3 regions of the Arthrobacter sp. 05T444 genome follow, and region 1 is predicted to be linked to each of the others. Evidence: riboswitches for the same ligand, from Rfam matches in the RefSeq annotation. Region 1 holds a riboswitch; each other region holds the start of a gene.
The links. Region 1 has a riboswitch for S-adenosylmethionine ahead of AC1DD3_RS14275 (DUF1737 domain-containing protein). Riboswitches for the same ligand answer to the same signal wherever they lie in the genome.
Positions count from the first base shown of each region.

Region 2: linked by a shared signal. The riboswitch ahead of AC1DD3_RS01240 (aminotransferase class V-fold PLP-dependent enzyme) and the one ahead of AC1DD3_RS14275 (DUF1737 domain-containing protein) in region 1 are both predicted to bind S-adenosylmethionine.
Region 3: linked by a shared signal. The riboswitch ahead of metX (homoserine O-acetyltransferase MetX) and the one ahead of AC1DD3_RS14275 (DUF1737 domain-containing protein) in region 1 are both predicted to bind S-adenosylmethionine.

Region 1 is NZ_JBFTKK010000014.1:68,421-74,271, forward strand. It holds gene AC1DD3_RS14265 (O-succinylhomoserine sulfhydrylase) at 1-280, opposite strand, end outside; gene AC1DD3_RS14270 (rhodanese-like domain-containing protein) at 281-700, opposite strand; gene AC1DD3_RS14275 (DUF1737 domain-containing protein) at 697-1,005, opposite strand; SAM riboswitch class IV at 1,019-1,134, opposite strand; gene AC1DD3_RS14280 (NtaA/DmoA family FMN-dependent monooxygenase) at 1,322-2,617, shown strand; gene AC1DD3_RS14285 (aromatic amino acid ammonia-lyase) at 2,622-4,277, shown strand; gene AC1DD3_RS14290 (PLP-dependent cysteine synthase family protein) at 4,274-5,323, shown strand; gene AC1DD3_RS14295 (EAL domain-containing protein) at 5,368-5,851, opposite strand, start outside.
Region 2 is NZ_JBFTKK010000001.1:274,484-280,334, reverse strand. It holds gene aroA (3-phosphoshikimate 1-carboxyvinyltransferase) at 1-848, shown strand, start outside; gene rsgA (ribosome small subunit-dependent GTPase A) at 832-1,947, shown strand; gene hisN (histidinol-phosphatase) at 2,014-2,826, shown strand; SAM riboswitch class IV at 2,997-3,110, shown strand; gene AC1DD3_RS01240 (aminotransferase class V-fold PLP-dependent enzyme) at 3,146-4,555, shown strand; gene AC1DD3_RS01235 (class I SAM-dependent methyltransferase) at 4,632-5,390, shown strand; gene AC1DD3_RS01230 (metal-dependent transcriptional regulator) at 5,422-5,851, shown strand, end outside.
Region 3 is NZ_JBFTKK010000002.1:185,662-191,512, forward strand. It holds gene AC1DD3_RS03105 (zinc-dependent alcohol dehydrogenase family protein) at 1-785, opposite strand, end outside; gene AC1DD3_RS03110 (MFS transporter) at 881-2,263, opposite strand; gene metX (homoserine O-acetyltransferase MetX) at 2,491-3,672, opposite strand; SAM riboswitch class IV at 3,685-3,800, opposite strand; gene AC1DD3_RS03120 (VOC family protein) at 3,987-4,625, shown strand; gene AC1DD3_RS03125 (CPBP family intramembrane glutamic endopeptidase) at 4,724-5,503, opposite strand; gene AC1DD3_RS03130 (histidine phosphatase family protein) at 5,609-5,851, shown strand, end outside.

The sequences.
Region 1 (5,851 bases):
CCGCCGACATGCCGGACGCCGTCGCAAAGCACGCCTCGGTGCCCTCGAGCAGGCGGAGGCGTTCCTGGAAGGTGGCCACGGACGGGTTGCCGTAGCGGGAGTAGACGAAGCGTTCGTCCTCGCCTGTGAAGGCCCGCTCGGCCGCGGCAGCGGACTCGTACACGAAGCCCGAGGTCAGGAAGATGGGTTCGGTGGTTTCCTGGAAGTTGGTGCGGTCCAGCCCGCCGCGGACGGCCTGGGTTTCGGGGCTCCAGCCGGCGGCATCTTGATTGAAGGTCACTTAGTTCTTTCCCAGGTTCGTTGGGAGGCCGCGGTTCTTCCAGCCGTTGACGGTGCGCTCGCCGTAACGGTCCGGTTCGCCTTCAAAGCCTTCGAGGACGTTATACGAGGTGAAGCCCGCCTGGGTCGCTGCGACGGCGGCCGCGATGGAGCGCTGGCCGGACCGGCAGAGGAAAACGAGCTCCGTGGAGGTGTCCGCCGGAGCCTGCTGCTTCAGCTGCTCGATGAATGCAGGGTTGGGGATGCCGCCCGGGAAGGTCCACTGGATGAACAGCGGGTCATTCCGCTGATCGTTTGCGGTTGCGGTTTCCGGGATGCCGATGTGGGCCCATTCGCCCTCGGTGCGGACGTCCACCAGGATGGCGCCGTCTTCGAGTTTGGCCCATGCCTCCTGCGGCGTGAGGTCTCCCGCGTAGCTCATGCGTGGCCCTCGAATGCTTCGGCGTTGAGGTCATCGTCCGAGTCCAGCCGGTCCACGGCGGTGGCCACCGCTGCGTCGGCCGTGGCGATGGCGGCGGGCAGGATCACGGCCTGCGCCACGATCACGTCCCTGCCGTTGAAGGCGGCTGCGGGGCTGCCGTGCAGCACATACCCCTCCGCCAGGGCAGCGGAGATGCGTTCACAGAAGTCGCGGTTGTCCGGCCCCGTGATGAGGCGGTAGGACAGCTTTTTCTCAGGTTTGTCCTGCTGGGACGGCAGGGTGTCGCCGGCGGGGGCGTCCGACATGACGGATCTCCTTCTCTCACGCTTGCAGCTCGAAGTGGTCGATATGCCGAGTATTCACCTGAGGCACCCCGCCGCGAAAGGGAGGGTTGCCGACCGGCCAGTCAGGGCTTGGCGCCGGTTCTCATTACTCCCCAAAAACGTAACACCGACGACGGCGGCTGGCACCGCCGCCGTCGTCATGTTCCGTAACGCTCGACGCCGGTTGCTTCGGTTACAAAGCCGCTGGCCGGGGGGATAATGACGGGAGATGAACCACCGTAACGCCGGATGAAACCAGGCAACAGTGAACGCGTCGAACGCCAATACAGTCAGTCCCATGCTGCATTTTGGATGGTTTGTGGGCCACGGCTTTGGTGTGCAGGGCTGGGGGACGCCGGGCTACGGCATCGGCTACGACTGGAAGAAGCCCTCGCTGTACCAGCATGCCGTGCGGGAGTTCGAGCGGGCGGGCCTTGACCTGTTCATCATCGAGGACTCCCTCACCGTCCCGGACACCTACGGCGGCAGCGCGGAGGTGAGCCTGGCGCAGGCATCCTTCGCGCCGAAGCACGATCCGCTGGCCCTCGTGCCGTACCTGCTGTCCGCCACCGAGCACCTGGGGATCGTGCCGACTGTCAGTGCCTCGTTCTATCCGCCGTTCACCGCGGCCCGGCTGCTGGCCACGCTCCAGCACTTCTCCAGCGGGCAGCTGGGCTGGAACGTGGTGACGTCCGGCAGCGACCTCGCCGCCCAGAACTACGGCCTGGACCAGCAGATCGAGCACGACCTCCGCTACGAGAAGGCCGAGGAGTTCGTGGACGTGGTCCGGAAGCTTTGGCGGAGCTGGGACGGGGACGCCATCGTGGAGGACGCCCAGGGCGGCGTCTTCGCTGACCACACCAAGGTCCGGCCCATCCACCACGCCGGCGAGTTCTTCAAGGTCCGGGGTCCGCTGAACACGGCACCCCTGCCGGAGGAGCCCGTGCTGGTGCAGGCCGGGGCTTCCCCGCGCGGCAAGGCGTTCGCCGGTGGCAATGCCGACGTCGCCATTGCGCTGGCCCGCGGAGCCGACGGCATGAAGGCGTACCGCGACTCCATCCGCTCCGAGGCGGCCGCCGCCGGCCGGAACCCGGACGACGTCAAGGTGCTGTTCGTGCTCAAACCCACTGTGGTGGGCTCCAAAGCAGAGGCGGAGGACTTGCGTGCCGCGCGGAAGGAACTCACGCAGCGGGACATCGACAGCCAGCTCAACTCGATCTCATACCTGTCCGTCATCGACTTCAAACAGTTCGACCTGGACGAGCCCTTGCCGGACCTCACCACCAACAGCAACCAGGGAACGCTGGAGCACTTCTCCAAGGCTGCCCCGCCGGGCTCGACCCTCCGTGAAGTCCTGCAGGCCCGGAGCGGCGGCGCGGGGGACAGCATCGTCGGCACAGCCGAGGAAATCGCGGACCACCTTGAGGAAACGGGCGCCGCGGTGGGCGGGGACGGCTTCCTCTTCTCCGGCTTCGTTGACCCGGCCACTGTCCACGGGGTGCTGGACAAACTCGCGCCGGTGCTCCGGCGCCGGGGACTGCTGCGGACGAGCTACGGTGACGGCGGGTTCCGCCGGAACCTGCTGGATTTTTAGTGCCATGGCCGGAGTCAGAGCGTCCGGGGGCCTTTTGCCGGGAGTCCGGAGGGGCAGCTTCCTGATCGGAACGGCGCACCTCCGCGCCGCCGACGTCGCGCAGGCCGCCGCTGATCCGTCAGTGGAAGTCGTCCTGAGTGCGGAAGCAACGGAGCTCATGGGGCTGTCCCGCGACGTGGTCCAGGCTGCCATCGATTCCGGCCACAGGGTCTATGGGCTCAATACGCTGCTGGGATCGGGCCGGGACACGGCTGTGGAGGAGGAGTCCATCCTTGCCTACCAGGTTCAGGTGGTCCGCTACCACCACAGCGGCGTGGGGGCGCTGCTCGCGCCGGATGAAGTGCGCGCCGTCATGCTCGCGAGGCTCGTCGGTTTCACCCGCGGCGGCTCGGGCGTCCGCCCCGAAATAGCCAGATTCTATGCCGAACTGCTCAACCGGGGAGTGGTTCCTGCCGTTCCACGCGACGGTTCCGTGGGCTCCTCTGACCTGACGCAGCTGGCCGCGGTGGCCGCCGTCGCCATCGGCGAGGGGCAGGCGCTGGCCCCCGACGGCAGTCTGGTGGCCGGTGCCGCTGCGCTCGCCGAGGCCGGCCTTGAGCCGCTGGTCCTGGCCCCTGGCGAGGCACTGGCGCTGGTCAGCGCCAACTCCTACTCAATCGGCGCCGGCGCGCTCGAGCTCGGCCGGCTCCTGCGGTTTGCCGACCTCGCGGATACCGCTCTGGCCCTGTCGCTGGAGGCAACCGCAAGGTACGACGGCGGCGGGAACCTCAGCCCGTTTTCGCCGGCCGTGCAGTCGGCCAAGGCGGTGGACGGCCAAAGAATCTCGGCCGCCAATGTCCGGCGGCTGGTGCGCGGCGGCTGGCTGGAGGACCCACGGCGTGAAGCCTCGGTGCAGGATGCCTTGTCCTTCCGTGCCGCGCCGCAGACGCACGGAGCCTTCCGCGCCCAGATCACCGCCCTTGCCGATGCGCTCGAGGTGGAGCTCAACGGCCGGGGCGACAACCCGCTGACGGATGTGGTCGCCGGCCGGATGGTTTCCGGCGGGAACTTCCAGCCGATGCAGCTGGCGCTGGCCTTCGAAGCCCTGCGCCTGGGACTGGCGCACGTGGGCATCAGCAGTGAACGGCGGATCGCCAAGCTCTACCCGCCGCAGCGGCTCATCCGGCAGCTGAACCTGGCGGCGGCCCGCAGCGGCACGGCCCTGGCGTCCGAGGAACTGCCGGGCCTGCTCTGGTATTCGGCCGCGGGGATGGCGGCCGAACTGAAGTTCCTCGCGGCGCCTGCAACACTGGGCGCCCCCACGCTGTCCGCCGATGTGGAGGACCACTCGACGCTGGCCCCGCTGGCGCTCCAGCAGCTGGAGCGCTCGGTGGAGGTCGCCGGCAGACTCCTCACGATCGAGGCGCTGACGGCCGCCTATCTGCTGGCGGAAGCGCAGTCAGCGCACACCCGCGGGAGCGAGTCCGCGGATGAGGTGCGGCCGCTCGGCAAGGGGACCGGCGTCGTCGTCGTCCTTTTATCAAAGCTGCTGGCCGAGCAGCTGCCGGCGGCAGCCCTAGTGGAGCGGGGACGGGACGAACTGGGGGAACTGCTGGCGGTGCTCCCGGAGCTGCGACTCCCGCCGCCGGGTGACGTGGACGGGTCGGGAGGAGAAACATGAGCACCATGACAGGCAGGCACGAGCCGCCACGGCATGCGGCGCCAGTCGTGGATCTGGGGGCAGACGCCGGGTCCGTGCTGGCGAAGGTGGGCAACACGCCGCTGGTGCCCCTGCCCGTGCTGAGCCGGGGCCTTGGCAGCACGGTTTTCGCCAAGCTGGAATCGGAGAACCCGGGCGGGTCCATCAAGGACCGGACGGCCCTGAGCATGGTCCGCGCGGCCGAGCGCAGCGGCGAGCTGCAGCCCGGCGGCACGATTGTGGAGAGCACGTCAGGGAACACCGGGATCGGGCTGGCCCTGATCGGAGCCCTCACCGGGCATCCAGTGGTGGTGGTGACAGGCGAGTCCATCTCCACGGAAAAACTTGAGGCGCTGCGGCGCTATGGTGCACAGGTCCTGTTCACGGACTGGAGCGCCCCGTCGGATTCGCCGGCAAATGCGAGGGCGGTTGCTGCCCGCATCACCGCCGAAACCCCGGGCGCGTGGCGGCCGCTGCAGTTCGACAATCCAGCCAACCCGCGGGCGCACTACGACGGGACGGCCCCGGAAATCTGGGAGCAGACGGCTGGAAGGATCACGCACTTCGTGGCGGGGGTCGGCACCGGGGGCACCATCACGGGGAACGGCCGGTACCTGAAAGAGAAGTCCGCCGGCCACGTGGAGGTGATCGGCGCCGATCCGTACGGCTCGGTCTACAGCGGCGGTCACCCCGGACAGATCCTGGTGGACGGCGTGGGCAACTCCTGGCCCAGGCCCGACTGGCCGAAGGTCTTTGACCGCGGCCTCCTGGACCGGTTTCTCCGGATCCCGAACGACGAGGTGTACACCACGCTGCACCGGCTGCTCAATGAGGAGGGCCTGTCCCTGGGACCGTCCTCGGGGCTGACCGTGGCCGCAGCACTCCGCGTGGCGCGGGCGGCGCCGCGCGGGTCAGTGGTGGTGGCGATAGCTCCGGACACCGGCAGCAATTACCTGAGCAAGGCCTTTAATCCTGTGTGGCTGGCGGACAACCACATCCATCTGGCCGCGGACCTGGCAGAGGAGTAGTTCCCCGGCCCGCATCTGCTTGCATCAGGAAGCGGGGCCCTTTGTCAGGAAGCGGGGCCGCTCGCGGCGGACTCGCGTTCAGACTCTGTCCAGGCGTTCCAGTCCAGCGGGTGCACCGACGGCCGGCCCAGGAGATAACCCTGCGCCGCAACGATGCCGAGCTCGGTGACCGCAGCGAGTTCGGCCAGGGTTTCGACGCCCTGTACCGCGAAGGCGGCACCGATGTGACTGGCGAGTTCGGCCATGGCGGCGACTCGGGTCCGCTGTCCCTCCGAGCGATCGATGTCCGCGATGAACCCGCGGTCCAGCTTGATGATATCGGGGTGGAGTTCCAGGACCTGGTCCATGGAGGTGAATCCGGCGCCGGCGCCGTCCACGGCAATCTGCAGTCCGCGGCGGCGGAGCGGTGCCAGGGCTGCGGTCAGCGACTGGTACTGGTCTCGGGGGACTGCGCCGTTCAGCTCGATGACGATCCGGTCGAGGGCCAGCTGGGAATGCTCCAGCAAACCCTGGATCCGGGGATCCATG
Region 2 (5,851 bases), on a different contig from region 1:
GCCATCTCGTCATCGACGCGAGCGCGTCATCCCAGTTTGTCTCCGCGCTGCTGCTCGTCGGCGCACGCTTCACCGAAGGCCTGCACCTCGAACACTCCGGAGACGCTGTCCCAAGCCTTGACCACATCAACATGACCGTGGCCGTGCTGCGCGGCGTGGGTGTGGAAGTGGACAACTCCACTCCGAACCACTGGATCGTCAGCCCCGGGCCGATCCGTGCCTTTGATGAGAAAATCGAACAGGACCTGTCCAACGCCGGGCCGTTCCTGGCCGCGGCCCTCGCCTCGGGCGGCACTGTGCGGATCCCGGACTGGCCCGAACACACCACTCAGGTGGGCGATCTTTGGCGGAGCATCCTGACGGATATGGGCGCGGCCGTGACACTGCAGGACGGAACGCTGACCGTCACCGGAGGCAGCGAGATCACGGGCGCCGACTTCGCGGAAACGAGCGAACTGGCCCCCACTGTCGCGGCGCTCTGCGCCCTCGCCACCGGCCCGTCACGGCTTAGCGGCATCGCACACCTCCGCGGGCACGAGACAGACCGCCTCGCCGCACTCGTCACGGAAATCAACCGGCTGGGCGGAGACGCCGAAGAGACGGGCGACGGGCTGATCATCCGGCCCGCAAAGCTCCATGGCGGTGTGGTCCGCAGCTACGCTGACCACCGGATGGCCACTGCAGGCGCCATCCTCGGACTGGCCGTGAAGGGCGTCGAAGTCCAGGACATCAGCACAACGGCCAAGACCATGCCGGACTTCCCGCAGCTGTGGGCGGACATGCTCACACAGCGGACCGGCCGCACCCAGAGGAACAACGCAGGGACCAGCGGTGGCACGCAGCACTGAGTCCTGGGACGAATCCGACGTCCGGATCCGCCCGAACAAGAAGGGCTCCCGTCCGCGCACCAAAGACCGTCCCAGCCATGACGATGCCGTCACCGGACGCATCATCACCGTTGACCGTGGCCGGTATACGGCAGTGGTGGGTGAGGACTCCGGCGACGAGCGGACGATCATCGCTGCCCGGGCCCGCGAGCTCCGCCGCTCCCCCGTGGTGGCCGGCGACTTCGTATCCCTCGTGGGTGACGTGTCAGGTGCTCCGGACACGCTCGCCCGGCTCGTAAAGATCCAGGCCCGGAAAACGCTCCTGCGCCGGAGCGCGGACGACACTGACCCGATTGAACGCGCCGTGGTGGCCAACGCGGACCAGCTGGTCGTCGTGGTGGCTGCCGCCAATCCGGAGCCCCGCACCGGTTTCATCGACCGCGCGCTGGTGGCCGCCTACGACGCCGGCATCGAGCCGCTGCTGCTCGTGACGAAGGCAGACGTCAAGGACCCCACCGAGCTGCTGGACAACTACCGCCATCTCGACTTCCCCGTCATCATTAGCCGCACAGCGGACTCTGCGGCGTCGGGCATCGACGCCCGCTCCGATGATGGCTTGTCCGCACGCCTCGACCTTGACGCCGTCTCCCAGCTGCGCGCCCACCTGGACGGCAAGGTGACTGTCATGCTGGGCCACTCCGGCGTCGGCAAGTCCACCATGGTGAATGCATTGACCGGCGCGGAGCGGGCAACCGGCGGCGTTAACGCCGTCACGGGACGCGGCCGGCACACGTCGTCGTCGGCCCTCGCGCTCAAGCTCGCGGACGCGCCCACCGGGAGCTGGATCATCGACACCCCGGGGATCCGCTCGTTTGGCCTCGCGCATGTGGACCCGGACCGAATCCTGCATTCCTTCCCTGACCTGGAGCCCGGCACCGAAGCCTGCGAACGCGGCTGCAAGCACGATGCAACCGCCGTCAACTGCGGCGTGGATGCCTGGGTGGAAGCCGGCCACGCAGGCCCTTCCGGGCCTGCGAGGCTAGCGTCCCTGCGCCGCCTGCTGGGCACCGATCCGCGCATGGAGGCCCAGGAAGCCAAGGAACTGGGAAGCGTCAGCTAGTCTCCCCGGCGGCTCCGGCATGCGGACATCCCCGCCCCGCCGGTCCTTTGACGGTAGTTTGGAACCATGACCCAACCCGCTTCGAGCTACAACGATGACCTGCGACTGGCCCATGTACTGGCGGATTCCGTGGATGACCAGACCATGAGCCGGTTCAAGGCGCTGGACCTTAAGATCGAAACCAAGCCCGACCTGACGCCGGTCACGGATGCCGACAAAGCCGCCGAGGAGTCCATCCGGGGCCAGCTCTCCCGCTCCCGCCCCCGCGATGCCGTCCTCGGCGAGGAGTTCGGCAGTTCGGGCCACGGTTCCCGGCGCTGGATCATTGACCCCATCGACGGCACCAAGAACTTCGTCCGCGGGGTGCCGGTGTGGGCCACGCTGATTGCGCTCGTCGATGAAGGCGAGCCCGTGGTGGGTGTCGTCAGCGCCCCGGCCCTCGGCAAACGCTGGTGGGCAGCCAAGGGCGCGGGCGCCTACATGGGGCGCTCCCTTGCCGCAGCCACCCGGCTGAAAGTCTCGAATGTCTCGAATCTTTCGGACGCTTCGCTGTCCTACTCGAGCCTCGGCGGCTGGAAAGAACGCGGGAACCTCGACGAGTTCCTCGCCCTCACCGAAGACGTCTGGCGCACCCGCGCCTTCGGGGATTTCTGGTCCTACTGCATGGTGGCGGAAGGGTCCGTGGACATCGCCTGCGAGCCGGAACTGAACCTGTATGACATGGCTGCGCTGGTGCCCATCGTCACGGAAGCCGGCGGCCGCTTCACCTCACTCGAAGGAACCGACGGTCCCTTCGGCGGCAACGCATTGGCCACCAACTCCATCCTTCATTCGGAGGTCCTCAAGCGGCTCAACCCACAGCTGGACGACCTGCTGTAGTTCGGTCCAACAAACTTTCCGAAGAATTATCGACGGCGGGCGCCCCCTCAGGAGGGCGTCCGCCGGCGTATGTTCGGCATTCCGGCCAGATGAAGCGGGGCTGTAACAAACCGCTTAACATTCACGTTGGCCTTTTCCATCGCCCGCCGGGATGTCCTACGCTCTTTACAGGTCACGAGTGCCAGCGCGAAACCCCGGTTTGCTGGCCGGCAACCCTCCATTCGCGGTGGGGTGCCCCGGGTGACGACCAGGCCGGTCCGGAACGGACCCGGCAAGCGCGGATCCCCGTCACAAAGGGGTCCTTTCACAGCGAGGTCCCATGACTACTGCAACGTTCTCCTCCAACACCGGCGCCGGCCTGCTCGACGATCGCATTGCCGCTGCCGGACGGCCGCTGGCCGCAGTTACCGGCGCCGAGATCCAGGCTCCGCTGATCCAGGGCGGCCACGTGCGTTACGCCAACCTCGATTACGGCGCGTCGGCACCTGCGCTGTCCGTGGTGTCGGCTTACCTCAACGAGATCCTGCCGTTCTACGCCAGCGTGCACCGCGGCGCGGGTTACGCATCGCAGATCAGCACGTCGGTCTATGAGAACGCCCGGAACATCGTCCGCGACTTTGTCGGCGGCCGCCCGGATGACTCCGTAATCTTCACGCGCAACACCACGGACTCCCTCAACCTGCTGGCAGGCTGCCTCCCGGTGGAGGACCACCACCACACGGGGGAAGTCCTGTACCTCGACATCGAGCACCACGCCAACCTGTTGCCCTGGCAGGGCGTGCCGCACCGCAGCGTGGTGGCATCCGCCACCCTCGAGGCCACCATCGCCAGCCTCCGGGCTGAACTGGAGCATGGCGACGTCAGCCTCCTCGCCGTGACCGGCGCCTCCAACGTCACCGGCGAAATACTGCCAATCCGCCGCCTTGCCGCGCTGGCACACGAGTTCGGCGCCCGGATCGTGGTGGACGCGGCACAGCTCGCTCCGCACCGCCGCATCAACATCGCCGCGGACGACGTCGATTATCTCGCCTTTTCCGGCCACAAGCTCTACGCGCCGTTCGGTTCCGGCGTCCTGGTGGGACGCCCTGACTGGCTCGACGCCGGCACCCCGCACCTTGCGGGCGGCGGCGCTGTCAGTGAGGCCCGGCTCGACGGCGTCAGCTGGACCACCGGCCCCGCCCGGCATGAAGGCGGTTCGCCCAACGTCCTGGGCGCTGCCACCCTGGCCCGCGCAACGCAGGTGGTCGCTGCCCTGGACCAGGAGCGCTGGCACGCCCACGAGGCGGCCATCCGGTCCTTCCTCGTCGAGGGGCTGCGGAGGATCGAAGGCGTCACCGTGCACCAGATCTTCTCGGACACCGACGCGGACAACGACACGATCGGCGTAGTGAACTTCTCAGTGGAAGGCTACGACGCCGGCCTGGTGGCGGCCTACCTTTCCGCCGAACACGGCGTCGGACTCCGCGACGGCCGCTTCTGCGCCCACCCGCTGCTCAAGCGCCTGGGACTTCCGTCCGGCTCCCTGCGCGCCAGCTTTGGCGTAGGTTCGCGGCTCGAGGACGCCCAGCGGCTCCTCGCGGGCATCGAAGAACTGCGCCGCACCGGCCTCGGCTGGGACTATGTGGTGGACTCGGGACGCTGGGTTCCGGCCAACGACACCCGCAGCTACCCGGACTGGGCACCCAACACCCCCGGCACCGCCGGCGCGGCCCCCTGCGCGCTGGACTGATCCCGGCACTCCGCCAGGGTGCTCCATGCGGTAAATTCGAAGGGTAAATTTTCAGCCTGCCCTAAGGAGACGGCGCGTGGCACGCGGTGGCCCCAAACTCGACCAGTGGCGGCGTCAGGAACTCGGGCAGAGTTTCCAGGACGGTGGCGAACACTACCACCGCGTCCGTCCCGGCTACCCTGCCGAGTCCGCGGACTGGATCATTCCTGCCGGCGCCCGGACAGCTGCTGACATAGGCGCCGGTACCGGCAAGTTCACCGCCTTGCTCGTGGAACGCGGCCTGGCGGTCAGCGCCGTGGATCCCTCGCCGGACATGCTTGATCAGCTCCGCGTCGCCTATCCGGCAGTGGCGGCGCGTGAGGGCACCGCTGAGGACACGGGGCTGCCCGGCTCGGCCTTCGACGTCGTGACGGTGGCACAGGCATGGCACTGGTGCGAGCCGCTGCGGGCCAGCACCGAAATCGCCCGGGTACTGAGACCCGACGGAGTGCTCGGCCTGATCTGGAACCAGCTGGATACGTCAGTGCCATGGGTCCACAGACTCTCGCGCATCATGCACGCCGGCGATGTCCACAAGCCGGACTTCCGTCCGCCCATAGGCCCCGAATTCACGGGCCTGGAAAGCCACCTGACCCGGTGGGACGACCCGGTCACCACGGCCGACATCCTCGAGCTGACCAAGTCGCGCAGCTACTACCTCGCCGCCAACGGGGCCACCCGCGCCAAGGTCACCGGAAACCTCGACTGGTACCTCCACGACCATCTGGGTCACGCCCGCGGCGAACTGTTGAGCCTCCCCTACCTCACCCAGACATGGCGGGCCGTCAGGGCGTGATGCCGCACCCGCAACGGGTAGGCTTGGATCTGTGAAGACCAGCACGCCATCCTCCTCGATCGAGGACTACGTCAAGGTCATCTACTCTTTCACGGAGTGGCAGGACAAACCCATTACGTCGACGCAGCTGGCCCAGCGCCTTGGCGTAGCCAATTCCTCGGTGTCCGAGATGGTCCGCAAACTCAAGGACCAGGGCCTGGTCCTTCACAAGCCCTACAGCGCCATCACCCTGACCCAGGAGGGCGTGCGCCTGGCCCTTTCCATGGTCCGGCGGCACCGGCTCATCGAGACGTACCTGGTGCAGGACCTGGGGTACAGCTGGGATGAGGTGCACGACGAAGCCGAGCTGCTCGAGCATGCCGTCTCCGACACATTCATCGAACGGATGGCGGCCAGGCTCGGCAACCCGACCCGGGATCCCCACGGTGACCCCATCCCCTCCGCTGACGGCACGGTACAGA
Region 3 (5,851 bases), on a different contig from region 1:
CCGGTGGCCTCCGCGATCAGCCGCGGCGCATCATCCGGCGTGCCCACTGCCGTTGCGCCACACTCCAGTGCCAGCTGGTGTTTGCTCGTGTTAGGGTCAATGGCGATCACCCCCGAGGCGCCCGCGAGGGCCGCCGCCATGACGGCGGAGAGCCCCACGGCCCCCAGTCCGAAAACCGCAACCGACTGGCCGGCCTTGACGGCGGCAGTGTTGAGCACTGCCCCCATGCCGGTGAGTGCGGCGCAGCCGAACATGGCCGCCACCGTGTCCGGGACGTCGTCGTCAATGGCCACCACGGATTCCCTGGCCACCACTGCGTAGTCCGCAAAGGCAGAGACTCCGAGATGGTGGTTGATCCGCTCCCCCGACGGCGTCCGCAGCAGCGCTTCCCCGTGCAGGAGGTCGCCGGAACCGTTGGCTTCAGCGGCCCGGTGGCAGAGTGCGGGGCGCCCCGAGCGGCAGGCCCGGCAATCCCCGCAGCTCGGCACGAAGACCAGCACCACGTGGTCCCCCACGGAAATGTCCGTTACGCCTGCTCCCAGGGCCACGACGCGGCCCACGGCCTCATGCCCGAGCGCCATGGGAAGCGGCCTCACCCTGGAACCGTCCACCACCGACAGGTCTGAGTGGCAAAGGCTGGAGTAGGTGATGGCAACGCCGAGCTCTCCGGCGCGCGGTTCCGGTCGGTCCAGTTCCTGCACCACGAGCGGCTTCGCTTCTGCGTAGCTGGTTCCGGAAGAATCGGTGGGACTCGGAACGGTGGAATAAAGGACGGCTGCTCGCATGGTGATTCCTGTCTTCTGCATCGATGGCTGACACGCAGCTGCCCGGGCCTGCGTCAGTCGCGGGTCCGGGCAGCTGTTTCTGGCTATGGCCGCCCTTACTTCCTGGCAGCCGCCAGGAGGTCGGCGGTGCCGCGGGCGTCGGCGGCGTCGACGTCCCGGAGCGAGACGCCGCGGGTTTCCTTGAGGAAGAACACCGCGACGGCGGTCACCACACAGGCTGCCGCGAGGTAAAGGGCAACAGGGGTGGAGGACTTGAAACTGCCCAGCAGCGACGTGGCGATGATCGGCGCCAGTGAACCGGCGACGATCGACGTCACCTGGTAGCCGAGGGAGACGCCTGAGTAGCGCATCCGGGTTGGGAACATCTCGGCCATGATCGCCGGCTGCCCTGCGTACATCAGGGCGTGGAACAGCAGGCCGATCGTGATCGCCGCGAGGATGGTCATGTCATTGCCGGTGTCCATCATGGGGAAGGCGAAGAAGCCCCAGGTTCCGCCGAGAATCGCTCCGGCCATGTAAACCGGACGGCGACCGAACGAGTCGGAGAGCTTGCCCACGAGCGGCACGGCGCAGAAGTGGATGAAGTGGGCCACGAGCAGCAGGAGCAGGATCCGGGCAGTGTCGGTCTGGACCACGACCTTCAGGTACGTGATGGAGAACGTAACGACGAGGTAGTAGAGGATGTTCTCCGCGAACCGCAGTCCCATGGCAGTGAAGACGCCGCGCGGGTAGCGCTTAAACACTTCGGCTACGCCGTAGCCCTTCTTCTCGACCGTGACTTCCTTGCGGGCCTCCAGGAAGATGGGTGCGTCCTGGACCTTGGTGCGGATGTAGTAGCCGATGATGACGATCACCGCGGAGAGCCAGAACGCAACGCGCCAGCCCCAGCCGAGGAAGTCCCCGGACGACAGCGTGGAGGAAAGGGTGAAGAGGACGCCGGTGGCCAGCAGGTTGCCCATCGGCACGGCGGACTGCGGCCAGCTGGCCCAGAACCCGCGCGACTTGTTCGGGCTGTGCTCTGCCACGAGGAGCACTGCGCCGCCCCATTCGCCGCCGACGGCGAAGCCCTGGACGAAGCGCAGGAACACCAACAGGGCCGGTGCCCAGTAGCCGATCTGCGCAAAGCTGGGCAGGCAGCCCATCGCAAACGTGGAAATGCCCACGAGAATGATGCTCAGCTGGAGCAGCTGCTTCCGGCCGAACTTGTCCCCGAAGTGGCCGAAGACGATGCCGCCGATAGGCCGGGCAACGAAGCCGACCGCGTACGTGACGAATGCGGCGATGATCCCGTCCAGCTCCGTCCCCGAATTGGGGAAGAACATCTTGCCGAACACCAGGGTGGCTGCGGAGGCATAGAGGAAGAACTCATACCACTCGACTACTGTGCCGGCCATGGAGGCCGTAACGACTTTCTTTAGGCCTGATGCCTTGACATCGGGTTCCTCTACGCGCCTTGCGGCGGAGTTTTCCGTACTCATTGTGAACTCCTTCGGCGTCTCCCTCGACGCCACTGGGACCTGACTTTGGCGGACGTGTGTGATGTGCACCACGAATCACCGGTTCCAACGAGTATGGTCTGCCATTGCTGCAAGCTCAACGACAAAAAGTGCAGAACGCATCTGCATAAATGCACATTCGGGAGGTGCTGGCGCCAAGCTGTCCAGCTTGGGTGCAGCGTCCGCTCAGCGTCGGCTCAGGCGAAGATTCAGGCGAAAAAGCCTGCCCGGAGCTGCGCGTCCAGCTGCCCGATCTCGGTGAGGAAGCCATCATGGCCGATCGGCGCCTCGATCACATGGACGTCCACGTCACCCGGCAGTGCGTCTGCAAGCTCCCGGGACTGCGAGGGGAAGTAAAGCCGGTCTGTGTTTACGGCCGCAATAAAGAAGTCGGCGGTGGTCCGCGCCAGAGTCTCCTTCAGCGATCCGCGCCCGCGGCAGATGTCGTGGCTCATCAGCGCTTCGGTGATTGCAATGTAACTGTTGGCATCGAAGCGCCCCACGAGCTTGCTCCCCTGGTGGTCCAGGTAGCTTTCCACCTGGTACCGGCCGCGGGCAGCAAGGGCATCCGCCTGCAACGGCGCCTCGCTGGCCTGGGCGTTCCGGCCAAACCGGAAATCCAGCTCCTGCGCGGACCGGTAGGTGATGTGCGCAATCCGCCGTGCCAGCGCCAGTCCGGCCTCGGGCACCGGGCCGGCGTAGTAGTCGCCGCCGTTGAAGTGAGGATCCTGCCGAATCGCCAGCGTCTGTGCCTGCGCGAAGGCGATCTGTTCGGCCGTGCTGCTGGCGCCGATGGAAATAACGCCGCAGCGCCGCACCCGCTCCGGGTAGGTGACGGCCCACTCCAGCGCCCGGGCTCCGCCCATGGAGCCGCCAAGGACGGCGTACCAGCTGCTGATGCCCAGCTGGTCCGCAAGCCGCGCTTCGGCCGCGGTGGTGTCGCGGAGCGTGACCAGCGGGAAGCGTGAACCCCACGGCCTGCCGTCCGGAGCAGCCGACGACGGCCCCGTGGATCCGTAGCAGCCGCCGACGATGTTGATGGAGACGACGAAAAACCTGTCCGTATCCGCCGGGGCGCCGGGACCGGCCAGCTGCTCCCACCAGCCTTCTTCGTCGTCCGTGCCGCGGGTAACGTGCGTGCTGCCCGTCAGGGCGTGCTCCACGAGAATGGCGTTCGAGCAGTCCTCGTTGAGCGTCCCCCAGGTTTCATAGGCGAGGGTGACGTCGGGCAGGAATCCGCCGGCCTCGAGCTCAAGGTTGCCGATGTTGACGTACTGGACTGTCCCATCCTTAACTGCCGTGCCGTCCGTAACCGCAGTGCCACCGGGAACCGCAGCGCCATCCGTAACTTCGACATTCGGAACTTCTGTGCGGGTAACGGAAATCGTCATAGGTAAACCTCTTCTACGCGCTTGCCCGCCGCCAGCTGACCGGCGGGCCAGGTCTTCACCCGGGGCACCCCACCGCGGAAGGAGGGTTGCCGGCCAGCAAGCCGGGGCTGTTGCTGGCACTCATGACCTAGGGCAAGTTTACGAAAGAGGGCGCCGCCCACGCGAAGATTGTGACGGCTGTGTGACTCCCGGCAACACCATCGGGAGCCAGAGCCGTTCAAAGCTTGCGACGAAACTTCCGCAAACCCGGACGTCCCATGAGGGTTAGGCTTCCCTTAGCTGAGAGCCGCGTCACAAGATGCCAAGATGAGGGCATGCGCATGGATCACGTCTCTTACGCCTGTGAACACGATGGCCTGGCTGCCACCACCGAACGTATTTCGTCCGCCCTCGGCGTCGAAGCCGTGAAGGGTGGAGTGCACCCCCGTTTCGGAACCCGGAACATGATTATCCCGCTCGCCGGGCACAAGTACCTTGAGGTCGTGGAGGTCCTGGACCACCCGGCGTCGGATAAAGCTCCGTTCGGGCAGGCCGTGCGCGCACGGTCCGCTGCCGGTGGCGGCTGGATGGGATGGTGCGTCGAAGTGGACGACCTCGCCCCGTTTGAGGACCGTCTGGGACGTTCCGCCGTCAACGGCAACCGCAAGTTCCCGGACGGCCGTGAACTCGTGTGGAAGCAGATCGGAATCCTGGGCCTCATTGCAGACCCGCAGGTTCCGTACATGCTCAAGTGGGAAGGCGATCCGGGGCTTCACCCGTCCAACGCCTATGACAGCAACGTCAAGATGTCCAGTCTCACCATCGCAGGCTCCGCCGAGCGCGTTACCGAATGGCTCGGCGAACCCGTAGAGCGGCCCCTCGAGGACGTCGCCGTGAACTGGGTCGCTCCGCACGGAACCCCGGGCATCCTGTCCGTCACGTTTGAAACTGCAGCGGGCGCCGTCACAATCTGACGCAGCGCTGCCAACAAGCTTCGGCCGCCATCAGCGGGTGCCAACGACGTCACCCACCGATGGCGGCCGAATTACTTTAACGCCTAGTTACCCAATGCTTAGCCCAGCCCGACGGCCTTTCCGAACAGGCTGAAGCCGACGAACGCCACAATGTCCAGCAGTGCATGGGCTATGACCAGTGGCATCACCCGTCGGGTTTTGGTGTAGACCCAGGCGAACACCACGCCCATGATCGCGTTGCCAATGAAGGGCCCGAACCCTTGATACAGGTGGTAGCTGCCGCGGAGCATGGAACTGGCAAAGATTGACAGCGGCACGGACCAGCCGAACTTCCCGAACCGGTCCAGGAGGTAGCCCACCACGATGACTTCCTCGACGACCGCGTGCCGCACCGCGGAGAGAATCAGCACGGGAACCGTCCACCAGTACGCGTTCAGGGCACTGGGGATGATCGCCGTCGTGATGCCCAGCGCCCGCCCTGCCGCGTAGAGGCCCAGCGATGGTATGCCGATCAAAGCGGCCAGCCCGACGCCCTGCAGCAGGTCCCTTCCGGGGCGGGCGAAATTGAAACCCAGCTTCTGGAATGCAGAGCCACCCACATAGCCCGTTCCTGCCTTCGTCTGGCGGTGCTCCGTCAGGAAATAGATCACCAGCAAGACGGGCACCAGCGCGAAGATGATGTCCAGGAGTTGGTACGTCAGATCGAAATATTCCCGTGTACTTTGCGAGCGGTTCAGCGTGGACGTGCCCTGCGCCAGCGGCGCCCGGGTCATCTTGTCCAGGAGTTGCACCACGGAGTACACGGCGGACTGCCCCAACGACAGTCCCAGGACTATCCAGACTTCGATCCGCAGGCGACGGCGGGAAGGAACCAACATATTCCTATCTTGCCTGCAGTTGCTGGTACTTTCCTGTTTGGCTTCCGGACACTGTATTACTTCAGGAACCTGCCTCCTCCGCGGCGGCCCCTATGCTGGGGAAGTATGAGTGCGCCCGGGAAAATCATCATGATCCGGCACGGCCAGTCCGCCGCCAATGCCGACACCTCCATTTACAACAGGGTGCCCGACTACCGGATTCCGCTGACTCCCCTGGGTATTGAGCAGGCCAAGGCTGCCGGTGAGCGCATCCGGCGCGAGCTGGACGGCCAAGAGGTGTCCGTCTACGTCTCGCCCTACCTGCGCGCCTACCAGACACTCGAAGCGCTCAACCTTGGCTCCCTCACG